One region of the Endozoicomonas montiporae CL-33 genome, then DNA from elsewhere that is predicted to be linked to it. Evidence: predicted binding sites of a transcription regulator. Region 1 holds the regulator's gene; each other region holds the start of a gene.
The links. The regulator FNR, encoded in region 1, switches genes on or off when oxygen is low (the NO sensors DNR and NnrR bind a similar motif). The targets are predictions, from matches to a motif close to TTGATNTANATCAA.
Positions count from the first base shown of each region.

Region 2: a site for FNR is predicted at 4,803-4,816, ahead of EZMO1_RS04410 (sulfatase family protein). Genes of this name have one in related genera too.
Region 3: a site for FNR is predicted at 2,328-2,341, ahead of EZMO1_RS02200 (sulfatase family protein). Genes of this name have one in related genera too.

Region 1 is NZ_CP013251.1:3,661,926-3,669,701, forward strand. It holds gene EZMO1_RS16765 (heavy metal translocating P-type ATPase) at 1-1,242, shown strand, start outside; gene ccoS (cbb3-type cytochrome oxidase assembly protein CcoS) at 1,245-1,451, shown strand; gene EZMO1_RS16775 (sulfite exporter TauE/SafE family protein) at 1,534-2,253, shown strand; gene hemN (oxygen-independent coproporphyrinogen III oxidase) at 2,419-3,804, shown strand; gene fnr (fumarate/nitrate reduction transcriptional regulator Fnr) at 4,235-4,993, shown strand; gene EZMO1_RS16790 (adenine phosphoribosyltransferase) at 5,115-5,657, shown strand; gene EZMO1_RS16795 (hypothetical protein) at 5,807-6,340, shown strand; gene EZMO1_RS16800 (TraR/DksA family transcriptional regulator) at 6,341-6,676, opposite strand; gene ttcA (tRNA 2-thiocytidine(32) synthetase TtcA) at 7,073-7,776, shown strand, end outside.
Region 2 is NZ_CP013251.1:996,602-1,004,377, reverse strand. It holds gene EZMO1_RS04430 (ABC transporter ATP-binding protein) at 1-1,468, shown strand, start outside; one part of gene EZMO1_RS27990 (IS1 family transposase) at 1,527-1,794, shown strand; one part of gene EZMO1_RS27990 (IS1 family transposase) at 1,794-2,284, shown strand; gene EZMO1_RS04415 (hypothetical protein) at 2,654-2,986, shown strand; gene EZMO1_RS04410 (sulfatase family protein) at 3,147-4,706, opposite strand; gene EZMO1_RS04405 (hypothetical protein) at 5,275-6,339, shown strand; gene EZMO1_RS04400 (hypothetical protein) at 6,617-7,180, opposite strand; gene EZMO1_RS04395 (putative glycoside hydrolase) at 7,436-7,776, opposite strand, start outside.
Region 3 is NZ_CP013251.1:494,191-501,966, reverse strand. It holds gene EZMO1_RS02210 (TRAP transporter large permease) at 1-275, shown strand, start outside; gene EZMO1_RS02205 (5-carboxymethyl-2-hydroxymuconate Delta-isomerase) at 310-702, shown strand; gene EZMO1_RS02200 (sulfatase family protein) at 718-2,223, opposite strand; gene argH (argininosuccinate lyase) at 2,536-3,924, opposite strand; gene EZMO1_RS02190 (sensor histidine kinase) at 4,024-5,109, shown strand; gene EZMO1_RS02185 (LytR/AlgR family response regulator transcription factor) at 5,106-5,843, shown strand; gene hemC (hydroxymethylbilane synthase) at 5,939-6,862, shown strand; gene EZMO1_RS02175 (uroporphyrinogen-III synthase) at 6,868-7,641, shown strand; gene EZMO1_RS02170 (uroporphyrinogen-III C-methyltransferase) at 7,638-7,776, shown strand, end outside.

The DNA of each region.
Region 1 (7,776 bases):
CATGCCCGACATGAAAAGCCAGCCATTGCCAGAATGGCTGACCGGGTAGCAGCATGGTTTGTCGCTTCAGTACTGATTGTGGCAACCACTGTTTACTGGTACTGGTCGGGCGTTGCTCCCGAAGACGCGTTCTGGATCACATTATCGGTACTGGTGGTCACCTGCCCCTGTGCACTGTCGCTGGCTACTCCTACGGCATTAACCGCAGCCACCGGCCACCTGCATCAACTCGGTTTTCTGATCACCCGGGGACATGTGCTGGAAGGTCTGGAAAAGATTAACCACGTCGTTTTTGACAAAACCGGAACCCTGACCAGAGGTAATATTGAACTGGCTGAGGTAAGAATGATCAGCCCGGATCATTCAAAGACAGATGTGCTTCAGATTGCCGCCGCACTGGAAGCGCATTCAGAACACCCTATTGCTAAAGCCTTTCGCAGTCGCACCTCGGCAATGCCCGCTGAGCAAGTGAGAACTCACACCGGACAGGGGGTAGAAGGTGTCGTTAATGACACTCTGTATCGAATCGGCAGAGCTGATTTCTGTCTGGCTGGACATAGCCCCGCAGCGCCAGAAGGAACAGACCAGTGGCTGATGTTGAGTCAGCGGAATACGCCTCTTTGCTGGTTCCGTATAAAAGACGACAGCCTACGCTCAGAGGCGGGCAACGTGATCAGTCAGTTGCGGCGCAGTGGCATAAAAGTGACTTTGCTCAGTGGTGACCAGACAGCCGTCGTTAGCTCGGTTGCAGAACAGTTAAACATCAGCCACTGGCAGGCAGAGGCGAACCCGGACGACAAGCTTGACTTTATTAAACGGCAACAGCAAAAAGGTGAGCGAATTCTGATGGTTGGGGATGGTATTAATGATGTACCGGTGTTGGCAGGTGCCGATATCTCTCTGGCCATGGGCAGTGCTTCCGATCTGGCAAAAACCCACGCTGACGCGGTTCTGTTATCCAACGACTTAAGCCGTTTACTGGATGCCCGCCAGCTGGCCCGGAAAACACGATCGGTTATTCGACAGAATCTGGCCTGGTCACTGCTCTATAACCTCTCTGCCCTGCCTCTGGCAGCTAGCGGGTTAATTGCGCCGTGGATGGCTGCAATTGGTATGGCCCTGAGCTCATTATTGGTGGTTGGCAACGCCTTGCGCCTGAGCAAGCAGCCTGCTCCGGAACGGCTTCAGGGAACCGATCCCCATGACACAACGGCTGTGCATCAATCAGCTATAAGGGCGTAAACATGGAAAGCCTGTTTATTCTTATTCCTATCGCTGTTCTGTTTATTGCTCTGGCTATCAAGGTCTTTTTCTGGGCGGTCGATAATGGCCAGTTTGATGATCTGGAAGGCCCTGCTCACAGCATCCTTTTCGAAGATAAAGCAACAAAAAAGAGCGCTCAGACTGACACATGTCAGAGTAGTGAGAAAGATAACCACTTACAATCCTAAAAGATGCAAAACACATGATATTTCAGAAAAGCTGTTCAAACAGCTATACCGGCAACAATAACAATACTTCGGAAGTACGGTGATGGAACTTAGCCATACCATGCCTGTTTACCTGACCGCCCTCAGCATCGGACTACTGGGCAGCGCTCACTGTATTGGTATGTGTGGTGGCATTACTTCCGCGTTAAGCCTGTCGCTGCAAGGAAAAAGTCGCTGGCAGATAACGCTTATGATGCTGGCCTATCATATAGGCAGAATTGGCAGCTATGCTCTGGCCGGTTTTATTCTGGGCAGCATTGGCTGGTACCTGGGTGATCTCAGTCGCAGTGTACATACAGCCCTGCGATGGTTTGCCGGCTTTATGCTGGTTGCCATGGGACTTTATATCACCGGATGGTGGCGAGGGCTGATACGACTGGAACAGCTAGGTGGACGGCTATGGAAGCATATTCAGCCCCGGGCCAACCGACTGATGCCTGTTTGCAGTCTGCCAAATGCCCTGGCGCTGGGCAGTCTCTGGGGCTGGCTACCCTGTGGAATGGTTTACAGCACCCTGATCTGGAGCGCCAGTCAGGGCAACGCCCTGCAGTCTGCATTACTCATGGGCACTTTTGGGCTTGGCACCTTACCCTCTGTGTTTCTAACCGGCCTGTTTGCCCGACAGTTAACCGGATTGATTCAGTCCGCTATCACCCGTAATCTGGCGGGATTACTGATGGTTCTGTTTGGTATCTGGGCGATGCCCGGACCTCATCAGAAATGGATCATGTCTTTGCTGACCCTTGCCGGTCACTCCATGTAAATTCTCCAAACCTGACCCTGATCAAACAATTCACTCAACTGTAAATTGTGCTACCTACCTATTGACACATGTCAATTATATAAGAACACCCATTAAATAGACTGAAAGCCTATTCACAAGGTCGATGACAGACTAATGACCTGATAAAAACAATCGAGAATAATTATGAATAACACACCCGTGTGGGATACAGGTCTGATCAGCAAGTACAACCTGTCTGGTCCACGCTACACCTCATACCCAACGGCCGTTCAGTTTTCTGAAGACTTTGATCAAAAGCACTATCAATCCAGTGCCTGGCACAGCTCGGCCACTGACAAACCACTGTCGCTTTATTTCCACATTCCATTTTGTCAGCACGTCTGCTATTACTGCGCCTGCAACAAGATTGTCACCCGAAATACGGATCAGGCGGAAACTTACCTGAAGTATTTATTTAAGGAGATTGAACTTCAGGCTGAACTGTACAATGCAAAGCAGGAAGTACAACAATTGCATCTGGGCGGCGGCACGCCAACGTTTCTGAATGAACAACAGATCAGTGCCCTGATCAATAAAGTGTCTGAACACTTCACACTGTCGCACGGTAACGATATTGACTATTCCATAGAGCTGGACCCCCGTGAAGTAGACTGGCCCATGATGGCAACACTGCGCGACTCAGGCTTTACGCGCATCAGCATTGGTGTTCAGGATCTGGATCCGGTCGTTCAAAAAGCGGTTAACCGGCTGCAAACGGAAGAGCAGATCCAGTCTGTTCTGGATGCTGCACACGCCATGGCCTTCAAATCCGTCCATATGGATCTGATCTACGGTCTGCCTCACCAGACACTGAACGGCTTCATGACCACCATCAATAAAATCATCACCATGCAACCGGACCGGGTGTCACTATTTAACTACGCTCACCTGCCACACCGATTTATGCCACAGCGCCGCATCAGTGAAGCAGATTTACCCGATGCCAGTGTCAAACTACAGATACTGCAACAGGCCACCCGTAAATTATTAGACAGTGGTTACGTGTATATCGGCATGGATCATTTTGCACTGCCCGATGATGAACTGGCGATTGCCCAGGAAGAAGGCACACTGCATCGCAACTTTCAGGGGTACACCACACACAGCCAGTGCGATCTGGTAGGGATGGGCGTATCTTCAATCAGCAAGGTAGGAAAAACCTACGCACAGAACCATACAGACATGGCCGAGTATCAATCAGCCATTGATGAAAACCGGCTGCCTTTGCATCGCGGCTTGAAAATGACGAAAGACGACCAGATTCGCCAAAGCGTTATTAACGAGCTGATCTGTCATTTCAGGCTTGAGCCAGCCATGATTGAACAGCAATACGGAATCGATTTTCCGACTTACTTCCTGTCTGAACTGATTAATCTAAAGCCTTTAGAACAAGACGGACTGGTCTCAGTGACACCCGAAGTTCTGGAAGTAACACCGGCTGGCAAGCTGCTGATCAGAAACATCTGTATGGTGTTTGACCGTTATTTTCAGCAGCAAAATAATGTGAAGCATTTTTCTAAAGTTATTTAAGCTCAGACGTTCAAAGGTTAACTCACTTTAACCGGTTAACCTTTGATTCCCCCAAAAACAGTCAGCAAAAACACCGGCACTATGATCAACTGAAGGCAGAGCCACAAGAATATTCCCTCATCAAATCAGCCTTGCCTGACACGTTTTTTACACAATAATTCCATAGAAGCCCCACAGAGCAACACAACAAAACATTGCTCCTGATGAAACCCAGTACAAACCAGTCGCAAAAAACCTGCTCAAAACCCCAAAAAAGAACAAAACATCCACCAACGAGACTAGGCATTAACCGCAACAAAATGCGACTTGCCGAATTAAGTTTAAAAAACGATCAATATCAACATTCGTAGGTCAACACCGCACTTACACTTTCAAAATATTTTCCATAAAATAGTCAGCGTTTTGCATTTAAAGACCTTGAGGGCACTCGATGACGTCCAAGCCCAACGTCCGACAACCAAGCCATGTGGCCTGCAGGGATTGCAGTCTCAGCTCTCTGTGCCTGCCGCTGGCGTTGAGTGTGAAAGATATTGACAATCTGGATCGCATCATTAAACGCGGTCGTCCGCTGAAAAAAGGTGAGCACCTGTTCCTGGAAGGGGATCCGTTTGACAGCGTTTACGCTGTTCGCTCCGGTGCCATCAAAACCTACACTGCTACTAACGAAGGTGAAGAACAGATTACTGCCTTCTATCTGCCAAGCGAAATCCTCGGCCTGAGTGGTATGGACACTGACGTGTATCCGGTATCCGCCCAGGCTATGGAAACCACCATGGTGTGTGAAATTCCGTTTGAGCAGCTGGAGATGCTGTCTGATGACTTCCCGGAGCTGCGTCGTCACCTGATGCGCCTGATGAGCAAAAAGATCAGGGAAGACCAGCAAATGATGATGCTGCTGTCCAAGAAGAATGCAGATGAGCGTATTGCTACGTTCCTGATCAATCTTGCCAGCCGCTTTCGTCGCCGTGGCTTCTCATCCCAGTCGTTCAGACTGTCCATGTCTCGCAATGAAATGGGCAACTATCTGGGACTGGCGGTAGAAACGGTCAGCCGCGTTTTCACACGTTTCCAGAAAAATGGTCTGATTTCAGCCGTTGGCAAGGAAATTGAAATTCGTGATGCAGTTCAACTATGCTCTCTGGCTGGCGGGAAAGCCGCCGATATTGAGCAGATCATTGCAACAAACTGATCTGATGTAATCGGATTCAGGAGCCTGCCGGATTGTTGAGTACTTATGTACACATCCGGCGGTTGCTTCCGTTCCAGCCACCAAACCTCACATCACACGCACAGTAACTGGTTGCCATTTCATGATCATCGACGATTTTTATCTTAAGTCCCAGATTCGCAGCGTTCCGGACTGGCCGAAGCCCGGCGTTCTATTTCGGGATGTCACCACTATTTTTGAAAACCCCAAAGCCTGGCGCGGCGTGATGGACAGTTTTATCCACCGCTACATGGAACTGGATTTCAGCCATATTGGCGCCATGGATGCCCGCGGCTTCCTGATCGGCTCCAACCTCTCCTATGTACTCAACAAGCCACTGGTTCTGTTTCGCAAGAAAGGCAAGCTACCTGCGAAGACCCTCTCTGTGGAATATGATCTGGAGTACGGCACCGCCAGCCTGGAAGTCCACGCCGACAGTTTGCACAAAGGTGATCGCGTTTTATTGGTAGACGACCTGATTGCAACCGGCGGAACCCTTCTGGCTGCAGTTCAGCTGATAGAAAAACTCGGAGCAAAAACCATTGAAGCCGCAGCCATTATGGATTTGCCCGACCTCGGTGGCTCCCGTCGTCTGCAAAATGCTGGCGTTCCCACTTTTTCTTTGTGTGCATTTGAGGGCGAATAATGCTTCCCGCCACTTAGGAGGCTGTCCGAGAGAGAACCAACCGGTTCTCTCTGTACAATATTTCTTACACTTTATTTCCAAATGTCTGGTGCTTCAGTATTAAGCGGGTGATACGATAAAAATGAATAATGCATAACAAGGATTCAGGCATGGGAATCTGTGCAAAGGAATTGCGCCTCCACGTTGTTCGTCCAACCCTGAAACACCTCCAGATGTGGAGCCCTACGGCTGAAAACCTGTTACTGGGAACAGCTGCACGAGAGTCTGAGCTGGGATTTCATATCAAACAGGATCATCACCGGGCACTGGGGATTTACCATATTTCTCCGCGAATGCATCGAAATATCTGGGATTTTTATCTGGCGAAACGATCAGAACTTTCAAGTCTGGTCAGAGGACTGGCCAGCCAGAGAGAATTTCTTTGCCATCCACACCTTGAGCTGGCGACAAACCTCTCTTACGCAACAGCTATTGCATGGCTGGTCTATTGCAGAACTGAAAAGAACATACACTCAATGCCTAAAGATGATATCGAGGGTCTTGGCAAACTCTGGCATAACCATTTTCACCGCCACAACCCCGGTTCAGTGCAAAGCTTTGTAGACAGTTACGAGCGGCTGATCACAGGGGAGACCAGCCAGACGGGAGAAAATCAGACATCAACAGCAATCCGCAGCCTATGATCAGCCACGGGCATCGCGGGCTTCTGCGCATTTGATGCACAGATCGGCATAGGGCATAGCTTCCAGACGGGCAGGTGCTATTTCGCCTCCGCAACCAACACAATAGCCGTAGTCATCGTTATTCATGCGATCAAGCGCCAGATTGATTTTATTCAGTTCAATCTTTGCTTCATTACCAAGAGCATCAATCACCTCATCATTCTCACGCTCCTGTGCCTGCTCCGACCAGTCGGCACTGGCTTTACGAGTGACGTCTTTTTTAATGTTATGCAGCCGCTCGCTCAGTTCATCACGGCGGTTTAGCATCCAGTCTCTCAACTTGTTGTGATCACTCATAAAAATCCCCTGAATATTGTGTTTTCGAAGGTTATTGTTGGTACTGACTATCCCTGAGTTGCTGTAAATTCAGCAAAAATGGTCATGAAAGTTAATACAGGCCAAGTCAAGAGCGCCTGATAAAAGGTTATCGGTCTTGCTTCAAGTCCACAGTCGGCTGTCTGTCGCTTGTACAGATTAAAGTTAGCGGATGATCCAAACCCTGCAGAACATTTTATCTCATATAATGACACACTCTGCCTATACGGAAACAGCATCTGACCATTGATCTACATCAATAATGCTCTCGCGGTTGTTGTTGCTCGCAGTCGCTATTGGTAGTTGCACCGGATTGCGGCTAACTATTGCACACCGCTATAATCGCGAGCTTTAACTCGGAATCAGTGTTCTAAATCTATGACCTCGACCACCCTGACTGGCGCAGAAAAATACAACTTTAACAAACTCCAGAAAAAACTCAGACGCCACACCGGCAAGGCCATTGAAGACTTCAATATGATTGAGGACGGTGACCGGGTCATGGTGTGCCTGTCAGGCGGCAAAGACAGCTACACCATGCTGGACATTCTGATGAGCCTTCAGAAAAGTGCCCCTATCCACTTTGAGCTGTTTGCCGTTAACCTTGACCAGAAGCAGCCAGGTTTCCCTGAACACGTTCTGCCAGAGTACCTTGAGACTACCGGTGTGCCTTACCACATTATTAACCGCGACACATATTCTGTCGTTAAGTCCAAGATTCCGGAAGGCAAAACCACCTGCGGTCTGTGTTCCCGCCTGCGTCGCGGCACTCTGTATTCTTTTGCGGAAGAGATTGGCGCCACCAAGATCGCCCTGGGCCATCACAAGGACGATATTGTTGAAACCCTGTTTCTGAACATGTTCTATGGCTCACGCCTGTCTGCCATGCCACCCAAACTTCGTTCGGACGACGGTCGCAATGTGATTATCCGTCCACTGGCCTACTGTCGTGAAAAAGACATCAGCCGCTTTGCTGAAATCCAGAACTACCCGATCATCCCCTGCAACCTGTGTGGTTCACAGGAGAACCTGCAACGTCAAAACATTAAAGCCATGCTGGCAGAGTGGGAAAAGAGGCACCC
Region 2 (7,776 bases), 2.7 Mb from region 1:
CAGCCAGCTTTCCTTCGACGAGGCAGCAGCAGCCTCAAGAGAATTGACTCCCGTTATTGAGATAGAAAATCTTTCCATTCATTCCGTAAATGAATGTATTGTCTCCGGCTTATCCCTGACGTTGAGCACTGGCAACCCTGTTACCATTCTTGGCGAAACCGGCTCCGGAAAAAGCCTGCTGGCCCAAAGCATTATGGGGGCTTTGCCAGCCGGACTCACCTGCTCTGGTCATATAAGGCGTTTTGGCCGTGACGATCACACGCTGGATGAGCTGGAACAACTCTGGGGATGTCGTATTGCTATGCTCCCTCAGGAACCTTGGCTTTCCCTTGATCCGATTATGCCAGGCAAACAGCAGGCTGCCCTGGTTGAACAGCTGGTTAATGGCCTGTCGGAGAAAGAATCGGCAAATATTACCCTGAAACGTATGACTGAACTGGGTCTAGGCACTGATGGAGAGAAAGTGCCTGACCAGCTATCCGGAGGTATGGCGCAGCGCCTTGCCTATCTATGCGCCACAGCGGCAGGTGCGGATGTCCTGATCGCGGACGAGCCGACCAAAGGGCTGGATGCCAGCCATAAGTCACGGATTATTGAGCTTTTACGGAAGCAAAGCGATAAAGGCTCATTACTCACCATCACACATGACATTGATGTCGCCAGGGCGCTAGGAGGCGACCTTATAGTCATGCGACAGGGTTCTTGTGTTGAACAGGGAAAAGCCCATGACATTCTTCAAAACCCGGCTTCAGCTTACGGCAGAGCACTGATTGCCGCGCACTCTCCTGTGTTTTCGGCAGTAACCTCAAACCTTTCATACGACGAAAGCCCTCTGGTGACCATCAGCCGGGCCAGCAAAACGCGTGGTGGCAAACCACTGTTCTCAGACCTGAACCTGACCATCGGCGAAGGTGAAATAATCGGCCTGTCAGGGGGCAGTGGAGCCGGTAAATCCACTCTTGCAGACATGATACTGGGGCTTGTTAAAACCGATGAAGGGGGCGTCCGGCACTCACCCTTACTTACCCGTGGAAAAATGTTAAAACTGTATCAGGATCCGCCCTCCGCTTTCCCCCAGACCATAACATTGAGCCAGAACCTGGATGATCTGTGCAGGCTGCACAGCCTTAATAAAGCTGAAATACCACATTGGCTTGACAGGCTCAGGCTGGATAAAAAACTGCTTGAGAGAAGACCCTCGCAGGTTTCAGGCGGTGAGCTGCAACGCTTTGCTTTACTTCGAGCGTTGATGATGAGACCGAAACTGTTGGTTGCAGACGAACCTGTCTCCCGACTGGATCCGATAGTCGCTTCTGAAACACTCTCATTACTGCTAAAACATACCCGGAGAATTGGTTGCGCTTTAATACTGGTCAGCCATGACCAGGCGGCATTAAATCAGATTTGCGGCCGAATAATAAAGCTTGGTGGAGATAAAGCCTTCCCGGGTAGTGGCACAGTTCTGTGATTCTAGCCCTGTCTGCTAAAATACGACATTCGGCAACTTTGAAAAATGCGGTTTAAAAATGTGCCTTACGCAAGTCCTCTGTACAACATGTGGCAGTAACCAAGTTCGGCCTTTCGGATACAGCACTCATGATGTTCCACGATACTATTGCTGTAATGACAAATGTGAAATCAAAACCTTCATGCTTGAATATCGCTACAAGGCCTGTGAGCCTGGCGTTAAAGAAAAAATCATCGATATGGCAATAAATGGCAGCGGAATCAGGGATACAAGTAAAGTACTCGGAATAAGCAAGACAACAGTAATAAAGACTCTAAAAAAAAAGAAAGCGGTCTGGTAAAGGTCAACCCAAATATTCAAACTATTGATCTCAAGTCAGATGCAATTATTCATGTAGGGCTTGTCTGCCAAGAGGCTGAGCTAGATGAGCAGTGGTCGTATGTTCATGATAAATCGAACCAACGCTGGCTTTGGTATGCTGTTGATCACGCTACAAATACCGTGCTTGCTTATGTTTTCGGAAAACGGAAAGATGAAGTTTTTAAAGAACTCAAAACACTTCTGAAGCCATTTGGTATTAATAAATTTTACACCGATGATTGGGGAGCCTATGAGCGACACCTTGATGAAAACATGCATATTATTGGTAAAGCAAACACTCAGAAGATAGAGCGTAAAAACCTTAATTTTCGGACTTGGATTAAACGGTTGGCCAGAAAGACAATTTGTTTTTCAAAGCTCGAAAAGATGCACGATATTGTTATTGGATTATTGATTAATAAAGTTGAGTTTGGGGTCAATATTCACGCGATATAACAGTTCTGGCCCACTACCCCTTCCCGTAAGTCGGCCAGCGTTGAGTTGCTGATGCGTTTTCATACTCGGGATGGAAACGCCACACTTCAACTCGCCTTTAAAAGCAGACCACTATCACTCAGTACATGCCGGTTCTTATTTCTTATGACTAATAAATTGACTTGTATCAGAATTGTTTAACTTTGCGTAATATTTTGAGCTACTTCTTATCATATACGTTACAGGAGTGTTGAACTCATCCTTTCCGTTATGTAAAGTCAATATTGCCGAAACATTTCGTGTAAATTCTTCTAATCGTTGTTGTTTTAAGAGTAAAAGATGAAAAAGGCTATCGTAAGCATATTGTCAGGTCTTGTTCTGAGCACTTCCATGAGCGTTACCGCAGCTCACGCTGCTCCAACAGCCCACGCCGATCAGGTGCCACCGCAGTTCATGATGCGCTTCAGGCAACAGGTTCAGGAGAAGACCCGCGTACTCAACCTGTCTGAAGACAAGCAAAAGCAACTGATGGAGCTGAAGAAAAATCTGTACCGACAGCAGCAGGCCGCAAACAAAGAGTTTCCTGATGATCGGAATGCCCGTAACGCGGCCCGCAGAGCTAACCGTAACAATTACAACGACGCCCTCAACAAGATGCTTTCAAGAAAGCAGCGCAGGGACATGCAGGAGTGGAGAGCCTCGCAGCGTAAGGACAGGGCGTAATCCTGAACGATTGACTGACAGAGCCTGATCTTCCAGGCTCTTTTTTCCTGTAGACAATCCCTTCTTTCAGCCACCAATGCCCCGTGTTCATAGTCTATTCCTGCCCAACAGCCGTGTGGCAAGGGTATCAAGCAGGTGATACCCCTGAACCAGCAAGGTATTAAGGCGTGTTACGGTTAAACTCCTTGACGTTTACACGATGACCCTTATCGTAATCAAAGTTTCGGTTAGTTGGTCTGTGGCTGAGCCTGTTGACCGGCAGACCGGCTTCCCAGGCGTCAAACTTATCCTTGAGCTCCTGAGCTTTCCCTGGCTCCCTGCTGACAAGATCATCCCACTCCCCCGGATCTTTCGCCATATTGAACAGACGGATGGTTTGAGGACCGTGTGAACGATTGAAGGTCAGCTTCCAGTCGCCATCGCGAATGGCGTACTCTTCGTTACGACGCCAGTATAACGTCTCGTGAGGGATGGCATCCGCAGGCTTTTCACCGAGAAGATAAGGCAGCAGGTTGGTGCCATCAAACGGGAATATACCAGTATTGGTACCTTCAAACAGGGAAGCAATGGTTGGAACAATATCCAGTGCGCTTACCATTGGCTCATACTTCAGGCCAGCCGGAATGACGCCAGGCCATTGCATGGCAAACGGTACACGAATACCTCCTTCATAATTAGTGCCTTTAAAGCCATTGAAGGGGCCGGGGCTGGACATAGTGGTCTCGTTCCGCTTTTTACGACGTGGCTGGGCAAAGCCCTGACCGGCAGGAGTACCATTATCACTCATGAAAACAATCAGGGTATTGTCGTAAACACCCTGTTCTTTCAGGGTATCCATGACTTGACCAATGCTGTCGTCCAACGCGAGAACCATTCCGGCAAAGTGCCGGCGTTCTTCACCAGCAATACCTTCTTTCACAGGCAGGTCTTTCAGTCGCTCAACATAAGATTCTGGCACCTGCCATGGGTGGTGGACAGCCAGGTGGGCAAGATACAGGAAAAACGACTTGTCTTTTTTAACCGAGCGCTCAATAAAGCCAACGGCCTCATCAGTGAACATTTCAGTCAGGTAGCCGTTCTGCTCCTGAATTGGAGGAACTACTTCGTCATTACGATAAATAGGGGCCAGGAGCAGTTTGCCCGTATCTACGGTCTGGGAGCGGAAGTAGTCATGAGAGCCACCCAGAAAGCCATAAAAGAAGTCAGCGCCACGCTCATTCGGCTTACCTGTCGGGTCGCCAAGGTGCCATTTTCCTATGACAGCAGTCGCATACCCCTGGTCTTTCACTATTTCCATCGCCAGAGGCTGGTCATGGGGAATATGGTTTTCGCTGGAATTGCCATAGATGCCCATTCTCTGCTGATAGACACCGGTCAGCATACCGGAGCGGGATGGGCCACAGACAGATTCGGAAACATAAGCCTGGGGAAAGTGCGCGCCATTGGCTGCCAGTTTGTCAATGTTGGGTGTCTTAATATCGTCAAAGCCGTGGTACCCCACATCTCCCCAGCCCATATCGTCGGTAAAGATGATGACAATATTAGGCTGCTGTTGAAGTTCTGCTGCTCGTTGTGCCGGAACCGGGCCTGCAGAGGCGTTGCAGGCCAGAGCTGAAAATGTTAGCCCTAAGGCAACTTTCTTTAAAGACGGCAAAGTCATGAGGTTGTTATGCCCTTTACTGTAAAAAGTATGACCTCTTTCACTACAGGCGACAGCCATTCTATTTATCGCTTACAGGAAGTTGAGTTCATAAGTGTAAAAACTGCACACTCTATAAGGATCAAACTGAGAACAAAATGCCAAAGAATTGTTTCTATGATACAGGTCAGTAATCTACCCTCATGGAGTAGCGAGTAGCTGTTTATTAAGACCTATAGAATTTTGGTGTGCGTTAATTATTCAATTTTTATGCGTTTTATGCGCCCGACACACTTGTTTAATTGTGATGTTGTTTAAATGCTCAAGTAGCAGATACAAAGTTGAGAAATGTTTACTATTTACAATAGGCTGAATTAGACAGCATAAAGCTGGCAAAGCATGACACAAGTCAAACATTAGCGGGTTTTATCAGGCCTTTTCATGTGTGTGATTATGCGAAAAGCCGTGATTCTAGGGTTCTGTAGTCATTTTTAACGAAAACAAATGTACTTATTCGATATTGACGACGTTGGTCGAAACGTTTATCTTTCATGCTGTTCAAATAATTTGCTGCCCGTATGAAACCACGTAAGTAATGCAGCTCTTTTATATTCCAGCGGTAACGAATAAAGATTAGCGAAAAAATCATATGAAAAAGCTACTACTTCCTCTTGTATTTGGCTCAGTTGCATTACCTGTTACGGCACTGGAGAAACAAGTTGTTGAAGCCTGGGAAGAAAGTTTGAATCTTCCTGAGATCAGTTCGGATGTTTTTGATAGCTACAATATGTCTGCTAACAATGCACGTAATGCACGCAACGAACGACAGCAAAGAAGACGAAATAACCCATGGTTGTACAAAAATGGTCCGAAGCGAACCCGTATCTTTTCGGGTATTGAACTATCCGATAACACCTATGGAAACAGAGAGCGTCGCAGCGAGTTTAAAAAAGTACTTTTCGATGGTAACACCAAATTCCATCCTAACTGGCGTATCCGTTATGCCATGAATGAGTCAAATGTCAGCCGAGGAGAAAACGGTGAGTTGATTGACGCTCCAACCCGTTGGATGAAGCTGGCTCCACGATTTGAACAGGTTTTGAGCCCTACCGCTAACTGGTTTGCCGAGTTTGAATATACCAATTTCAGTGGGTTTGGCAGAAGCAATCAGGGTGGGCGTTTAAATAATACAGACACCTATATCATTAAAGTCGGTGGCAATAAGCGTTTTGGTAGTCACAACTTTAATGCCCATGTTGACTATCGCTACAGAGAACAGAGCTTCTATATTGATGATGGCTCAGAGATAGATGAGACTAATAATTATGAAACGCAGGATCCTCGTTACCAGATAGGCTATCGCTATCGTCCTAATCGCCATGTTCAGTTTCAATTAACGCGCAACCAAAACAAGAATCATCTTGGTCAAACAAACCTGAACCAGTTTGGTAAAGTAACACTTAACCATTCATTATCTAACGGTCTTCGTTCAGAGTTCTCTTTTCAGAGAAATAAAAACTTCAATAAAGATACAGATACCGGTTATTTCATAAACCGATATACTTTCCTGAACACTTACAGAATTAATGAAACCCTACAGGCTTTACTGGAAGTCTCCTATCGTAAGTACGATCGTTTTTACACAGGAAACTTAAGAGGTGCCGGTGACAGAAAGCAGTTGTTCACAAAAGCGGGCATTAACTTTCATTTTTAACTACTCGTGACTGGAGTGGCACCTGTAAAATCTCCTGATTGCCTATCTGGCAGTGTTGTTTTTTGAGACACCACGGATCAGTATTCCCACATTTGCTGATTCGTGGATTTTTTTTAGCATCGCAAGCATTTTATCTCTTTTTACCCTGATACCTGACATAGTTCGCTGACAATCTTTATAGCGAAACCCACTCCCATGTTTCTGTATGGGAATGGGATTTTGTTTAACGAGGTGCTTGGTCAGTTTATTCCGGAAGCTGGCTCGAAGACTGGATTCATTACCCTTTTTGCCTGTTCTGTTCAGGAATCGGCTCCTGATTACAGCTCAGGCTGTAATCAAGTCGTGTCCTGTTTTCAGGGTTGTTTAAGTCAAAGAGATCAAAAGACAGTGCCAGCATGGCCGTTTTGTGCTCAAAACCAATACCAAAAGCAACAACGCCGTCGCTGATGATGATTTCCCACTGGTCGCCAGCTTCTGGCATATTGTTCTGATTACGTAGTTCCCGCTTGCCGTTCAGGTCAAATAAGGTAAGGGACATTTCTTCGTGTTCAATTCTGACTTCAGAGAGTTCTAAACCAATTTTATCGCCGGGTTTCACTTCGCCCCCAACAAGCCACTGTTTCGGCTCCCTCAGAATAAAGTCGTCGCCTGCGTAAGTCATCCTGCCATTACGAAAAAACATGATTTCACCGTCGTTATAGCAATCATGGAGTTCGTTAATATCAAACTTAAAGCGGGCTTTCATTGGGGTTGTATCATTAGTTGGCGCAGAATCAGCAAAGCTAACGGGAGCAAAGGTTAATACACCGGCTGCCACTGCGGTGAGTACATTCTTAAACATGGTTAATTACTACAGATGCGTTGTTGTTTCATTCGACAACGTGTCAACAGGCAACAACATTTGTTAATTAAAAGGTGGATATATAGTCAAACAAATTTGTTTTGACTTCAATGATCTGATGCAGTTTTTCTGATCATACAGAATAGCAAGGTGCAAAAAACATAAAAAAACCGAACTAACAAGTAAAAAGTTAATTCGGCTTTTGAAAATAAGTCGGCGTACACCCTTTAAATGGTGAGTTCCCTGATTCGCTTATTATTTCCTCTGGCAGTAGCCTTCTGTAATTTCATTGCCTGGTGTCGGCTGGAGCGTGACGTTAATCAGTCTGTAGGCGATGCCTTGCAGTGTGTCCTGGCCTCTGATATCAGCAGGCGCGAGATGCATGGCGTTTCTTACGTTCTGAATGATGGTAGTGTCAACGACGCCGTCTGCACGGGTGATCAGCTCTTTAACGGGTACTTCAACCCAGCCCCAGCCTCCTTCGGAGCAGTTTTCATCGAGCGTGATTTTGTTGGAGTTGTTTCCTGCGGTTTCAAAACTTACCTGCAACTGCCGGGTTGGATGCAGGGCGTAGTCATCTACTCGCAACTGGAATC
Region 3 (7,776 bases), 2.3 Mb from region 1:
TGTTGACCGTTCCGGTGTTTTTCCCGCTGGTCGCCAACCTTGGTTTTGATCTGGTGTGGTTCGGCATTGTTGTGGTCGTTGTCACTGAAATCAGCCTGATTACGCCGCCCGTGGGTATGAATGTCTTTGTACTGAGTGCCATATTAAAAGACATCAATACCGGCGTTATTTTCAGAGGGGTGACACCTTTCTGGATAGCCGACCTGATCCGGCTGGCGATTATTGTGCTGGTAGCCCAGATTTCACTGTTTTTGCCGCAATTACTTTATGGCTAAGACGTAAGCAGGATATCAATATAACAGGTGATCTATGCCCCATTTAATCATCGACTATTCCAGCAATCTGGAGCCTCATGCCGACTTTAACGAACTGTTTGAAAGTGTTCAGGGCTATATCGAACAGTCTTCACTGTTTCCGTTAACAGGGCTGCGTTGTCGTGCATTTGCCAGTGACCATCACCATATCACCAGTGGTGACTCACAATACGCTTATGTTCACGTGAATTTCAGAATCGGGGCTGGAAGAACAGTTGAACAGCTGAAGCAAAGTGGAGAGGCCATTAACAGACTGCTGCTGGACTGGCTGGAGCCCGTTAATACGAGAGGTCAAATAATATGCGCCCTGTCGTTTGAAATCACCCAGATTGATTCCGGACTATCCTGGAAACACAATCCGGTAAGGGCGCATATGGCCAGACATTGAGTCTGGCCCTGTCGCTTAACGTTTACCGCGGGACAAAACCGCTTTGTTATTTTCCTGAACATCCACCCGATTCCCCTTGTCGTAATCAAAGTTACGGTTGGTGGGTTTCGGACTGAACTGGTTAATCGGCAGAGTCGCTTCCCAGGCATCAAACTTGTCTTTCAGTTCCTGAGCCTTTTCCGGCTTTTCTGCCGCAAGGTCTTTCCACTCACCCGGATCATTCGCCATGTCAAACAGGCGGATGGTACGTGGGCCATGGTTACGGTTCTGGGTCAGTTTCCAGTCACCATCACGAATCGCATAGTCCTCGTCACGACGCCAGTACAGGGTGTCGTGAGGCTTGGCATCTTCACCCATTTTTCCGTTCAGATAAGGCAGCAGATTTTTGCCATCAAACGGGAATTTGCCGGTATTCGTGCCTTTGAACAGAGAGGCAATGGTCGGAACGATATCCAGCGAGCTGACCTTTTTCTCGTACTTCAAACCTTCTGGCACCATGCCCGGCCAGTGCATAACAAACGGTACACGAACACCGCCTTCATAAGTCGTTCCCTTGAAGCCGTTGAATGGCCCCGGGCTGGACATGGTGGTTTCGCCACGCTGTTTACGACGTGGACGTTCAAAACCCTGACCCGCTGGCGTACCGTTATCACTCATGAAAAATACCAGAGTATTGTCGTCAACACCCTGCTTCTTCAGTTTATCCATCACTGCACCAATGCCATCGTCCAGTGCCAGAGTCATACCGGCAAATACACGACGCTCATCACCTGCAAAACCTTCTTTTACAGGCAAGTCTTCAAGTCTTTTCAGGTAACTGTCCGGCACCTGCCACGGATGGTGAACCGCAAGGTGAGCAAGGTACAGGAAAAACGGCTCGTCTTTATCCGTTGCCTGCTTAATGAACGACACCGCCTCATCGGTAAACATATCCGTCAGGTAGCCGTCCTGCTCCTGAATAGGAGGCTCAACTTCATCGTTACGGAAGATAGGCGCGAACATTACACGTCCATCGTCTTCAGTTTGGGAGCGGAAATAGTCGTGTGTGCCACCGAGGAAACCATAGAAGAAGTCAGCACCACGGTCGTTAGGTTTACCAGTACCATCACCCAGATGCCATTTACCAATGACGCCTGTGGTGTAACCCTGATCCTTCATGATCTCCATTACCAGCGGCTGATCTTGAGGAATGGTATTTTCCTTGAAGTTACCGTAAACCCCCATGCGCTGCTGATAAACACCCGTCAACATACCGGAACGGGAAGGGCCGCAGACAGAAGCCGAAACATACGCCTGAGGAAAATGCACACCGTTAGCCGCCAGCTTATCGATATTCGGCGTGCGAATATCGTCTACACCGTGGTAGCCAACATCACCCCAGCCCATATCATCGGTATAGATAATGATGACATTGGGCTGTTCGCTTTTAGCTACTTCAGGCACTGCAGCCGGTTTGGCAACAGCAGTGACTGCTGCCGCTGAAACCGTCATGGCAAGGGCTAATTTCTTTAACTTGTGCATTCGTGTGTCTTCGTTCTGTAGGTTGCGTACGTTTCGACCAGATAGATTCTGCGTCGTACTCTAATCCCTGTCCGGACAAAGAAAAACATCGATCAACATATTGGATGACACACGTCAACATACGCCTGTTTCGGCAACAATTTCATTTAGTGAATGCCAGTAACTACAAGATTTTGAACACTTTTTTATGATTTCGTTACAAGCTTTTCTGATGAATTTTCGAAGCAGCTTTAAAGAAGAGCAATCGTCTCTGACTGAAAAGAGCGGAAAGAAAAGGTCAGGAAGAACACCTGACCTGTCAAATAGAATGTCTTAGTCTTTTAATGTTTTTCGAGCAAAGTGTACTGCACTCCGAACTTGCTCCGGCGCCGTTCCGCCAATATGATTACGGGCACTGACCGAACCTTCCAGAGTCAGTACATCAAAAACATCCGCCTCAATAGTGTCAGAGAATACCTTCAGCTCTTCCAGTGTCATTTCAGACAAATCCTTACCCTGCTCAATACCATAAGCGACTGACTTGCCCACCACTTCGTGGGCATTACGGAACGGCATGCCTTTTCTGACCAGATAATCAGCCAGGTCGGTGGCGGTGCTGAAACCACGACGGGCGGCGTCTGCCATGGCGTCTTTTTTCGCTTCGACATGGGGAATCATATCCGCGAATGCCCGCAGGCTGTCTTTCAGGGTGTCCACCGTATCAAACAAAGGTTCTTTATCTTCCTGATTGTCCTTGTTGTACGCCAGTGGCTGAGACTTCATTAATGTCAGCAGGGAAATCAGATGACCATTCACCCGGCCGGTTTTACCCCGCACCAGTTCCGGCACATCCGGGTTTTTCTTTTGCGGCATAATGGAGGAGCCGGTGCAGAAACGATCCGGCAGATCGATAAAGTTAAACTGCGCCGATGTCCACAACACCAGTTCTTCCGACATTCTGGACAGGTGCGTCATGATCAGGGCACCTACCGAACAGAACTCAATGGCAAAGTCCCGGTCACTGACCGAATCCAGCGAATTGCGGGTCGGGCGATCAAAGCCTAATTGTTGTGCAGTAAACTCGCGGTCAATGGGGTAGGTCGTACCTGCCAGTGCCGCAGCACCGAGGGGAGAAACATTCACACGCTTGCGGCAGTCCTGCAAACGCTCACGATCCCGAACCAGCATTTCAAACCATGCCATCAGGTGATGACCAAAGGTGACCGGCTGTGCCGTCTGCAAATGGGTAAAACCGGGCATAATGGTATCGGCTTCACGTTCAGCCAGACCCAGCAAGCCCTGCTGAAAGCGATTCAGTTCCTGATCAATATGGTCTATTTCATCCCGCAGCCAGAGACGAATATCCGTTGCCACCTGATCATTACGGGAACGGCCTGTATGCAGCTTTTTGCCAGCATCGCCAATACGATCGGTTAAACGCGCTTCGATATTCATGTGAATATCTTCCAGCTCAACAGACCAGTCGATGTTGCCCTGTCGGATATCCTCCAGAATACCTTCCAGACCACTGATAATAGCGTTCAGCTCGTCGCCGGTCAGAATGCCTGCCTTGTGCAGCATACGGGCATGCGCCATGGAACCAGCAATATCGTGTTGATACAGGCGTCGGTCAAAGTCGATGGATGCCGTGAATCGTGCCACAAAGGCATCCACACCCTCGCTAAACCGTCCACCCCATTGCTGATTACTGTTATCAGACATGTCTAACCTCTTTTCGTTCTTCTGAGAGCTTTGTACTTCCCGCTCCGGCTACGGCATTATATGAACAGGCTTCAATAAGAACAATGAATCAAGCAGCCAATGCCACACTCCGCTCTCGACAAACAGAACAGTGATCATCTGTTTATTCCCGACCTGTGTCACACCTCGGCAGTGTTCATCCTGGTGTTGGTGGCTGAGCTGTTTGTACTGATTCAGGTGCTGGCTTTTCCCGGTAGCCACGGATTTGACTGGAACCGACTCGCCATCACTTCCCTGTTTGTCCAGTGGATAGCCCTGTGCAGTGCCGCTGTGTTGTGCCGACTCAGACTGCTGCTGAAACATTCACCCATCACCGTCATTGTCTCCGCCGTTCTGGCAACCGTATTGATCATTACCCTCACGGTGACGCTACTGGCACAATGGTTTCTATGGAAAGATGCCTTCCTGCTCACCTTTCCGGACTGGACTCAATTATTACGTCACGCTTTTATTGCTCTCATTATGACGGCCATGCTGTTGCGGTACTTTTATATTCAGCACGAAGCCTCCCGCCAGACCGTTGCCAACGCCAACGCACGCTTTCAGGCTTTGCAGGCGCGTATTCGACCTCACTTTCTGTTCAACAGCATGAACATCATCGCCAGCCTGATTCATATTGATCAGGACAAGGCTGAAGAGGCCGTTGAAGATTTGTCTGACCTGTTTCGCTCCAGCCTGCAGGAAGCAGGGGACCTGATCGCCCTGAGCCGGGAAATCGAACTGTGCAAAGGTTACCTGAGAATCGAAAAACACCGGCTGGGCGAACGACTGAACAGTGAGTGGCGTCTGCACAACCTGCCTGAACCATTACCAGTGACTCTGACCATTCCGCCCCTGACTCTGCAGCCGGTTATAGAGAACGCGGTTTATCATGGCATCCAGCCCAGAGAAAACGGTGGTACGGTGAGTGTAGATATCGCGCTTGGCAACGATAAAGTAACTATCAGGGTGCAAAACCCGGTGCCGGACAACAGCGAACAAGCCGTAGAGCGTGGAAACCGGCTGGCACTGGACAACATCAGGTCCCGTCTGCAACTGCTTTATGGTCACCATGCCAGCATTGACACCCACCTGACCCTGAACAATGGAACAGAAATTTACGAAACCATTATCAGCTACCCGGAAAACAAGTTATCCACAGCATGAAGATACTGATTACCGACGATGAGCCTCTCGCCCGTGACCGGGTTCGGCACCTGCTGAATCGACTGGAAGGGTTCGAAGCCATTGAGCAAGACGCGAGTAATGGCTACGAAGCGGTTGAACTCGCCAGAGCGCATCAGCCGGATATAGTACTGATGGATATTCGCATGCCCCTGATGGGTGGGCTTGAAGCCGCTAATCTGTTGGCAGAGATGGAAAAGCCACCCGCCATCATTTTCTGTACCGCTTATGATAACCACGCTATTGAGGCCTTCAACGTACAGGCCATAGGCTACCTGTTAAAGCCTGTTAAAGTCGAAGACCTGCAACAGTCACTGAACCGTGCCAGCAAGGTGAACAGGGCGCAGATGAATCAACTGCAAAGTTCTCTGGCAAGCAACGGCACTCGCACCCAGATTTCCGCCAAAACCCTGAAAGGTATTGAGCTGGTGCCGCTGGACAGCATTTATTATTTCATGGCCGACAGTAAATACGTGACGGTTTACCATGAAAATGGCGAAACCCTGATCGATGACCCGCTGAAAGATCTGGCTACAGAATTCGAAGCGACGTTCGTCCGCATCCACCGCAATGCCCTGGTTCGCAAAAGCCTGATTGAACGTATGCTGCGCGATGACAACGGGCACTACAGCATTCAACTGGCGCATGTGGAAAAGCCGCTATCGGTCAGCCGTCGTCATGTGCCTTTGATGAAGAAGATTATGCAAACTATGTAGAGTTATTTCTGTCTTCCGCCCTCCTGTCGTATTATCAGAGCCACTCCAATAACAAGCCCGGTGCGACACCGGGGTGACAGGCAGTAAAACCATTCATGAAGACCGTAAGAATTGCCACTCGAAAAAGTGCTCTGGCTCTCTGGCAGGCAGAGTACGTGAAGGAACGTCTGGAACATTTCCATCCGGGGCTCAATGTCGAACTGATAAAAATGACCAGCAAAGGCGATCGCATTCTTGATGCGCCTCTGGCGAAAATTGGTGGCAAAGGACTGTTTGTCAAAGAACTGGAAAACGCTCTGCTGGAAGGTCGGGCCGATATTGCCGTGCATTCCATGAAGGATGTGCCCATGTCATTTCCGGATGGTCTTGGCCTGTCTACCATCTGTCCACGGGAAAACCCTCTGGATGCCTTTGTATCCAATGACTTTCATCATCTGGATGAATTGCCGGAAGGTGCGGTGGTGGGAACCTCCAGTCTGCGAAGACAATGCCAGCTGTTGAAACTCCGTCCGGATCTGACCATTCGGTTTCTGCGTGGCAACGTCAACACGCGCCTTGCCAAACTCGATAACGGCGAATACGACGCCATCATCCTTGCCGCCGCAGGTTTGATTCGTCTCGATATGGCAGGCCGGATTCGAAACTGCCTGACCACCGAACAGTGTCTGCCAGCGGCTGGTCAGGGCGCCGTTGGTATCGAAATCCGTTCGGATGATGAAGCGATCAGACAACTGCTGGCACCTTTGCATGATCAGGATACCGCTGATCGGGTAATGGCTGAGCGAGCCATGAACCGCCGTCTGAACGGAGGCTGTCAGGTGCCTATTGCCTGCTATTGCGAGCTGGACGGTGATGAACTGTTTATCCGCGGGCTGGTCGGACAACCGGATGGCTGCATGCTTCTGGAAGCAGAAACCCGTTGCCACCGCAGCGACGGTGAGGCAGCCGGTATTCAGGTGGCAGAAAAGCTGTTACAGCTGGGTGCCGGGAAGATTCTCAACGAATTAATGCACGACTGATTTCTATGCCGGATAATTCTCTCAACCGTATTCGAGCACTGGTGACCCGTCCGAATCCACAGGGAAACAGGCTGGCTGAGCACATTCAGCAGCAGGGCGGAGAAACTCTTGTACTGCCAATGCTGGAAATCAGGCCGCTGGCAGAAACGCAGGCTATGCGAGAGCGTGTGTTGCAGCTGGATCGTTACCAGAAAATCATTGCCATCAGCAAACATGCTGCGCAGTATGGTCTGGAGCTGATTGAAAACTACTGGCCACAACTTCCCGTTGGTCAGCAATGGTTTGCCATTGGCAATACAACCCGCCAAACTCTCGCCCGGTTTGATGTGTCTGCTTCCTGTTCTGATCAGGGCAACGACAGTGAAAGCTTGCTGGCATTGGATGAATTCAGCTCTCCAGAAGGCCAGAGTATTTTGCTGATCAAAGGGTCAGGTGGCCGGGATTTTCTGGAAAAAGCATTGCAACAAAAAGGCGCGCAGGTGGATACTCTGGAAGTCTATCAGCGCCTCTGTCCGGACTATCAGCCCAATCAGGTGCGACAACAGCTGTCGGATCATGGTATTAATGTCATTCTTGCGGGCAGTGGCGAAACCATCCGAAATCTGTGTCAGCATCTGCCTATGTCCCTGCTGGAACACTACCGGCTGGTGATTCCCGGTCAACGGGTCGCCCGGCAGGCAAAAAAGCTGGGGTTCAGGCAGGTTTATACCGCAACAGGTGCCGACCATGCCGCCATGCTTTCGGTTCTTGAGAAGATCAACGATGAAACCTCCTTGTGAGCAATCTTGTGAGCAATAATGTGAGCAAACAGTCCAAAGACTCTGAACAGGCCAAAAATACTGAAGTGACGGATACGAATCCGAACACCCCGAAAGACAACAAAAAAAGCAGTAAAGCTGCCAAACCCGCTACAG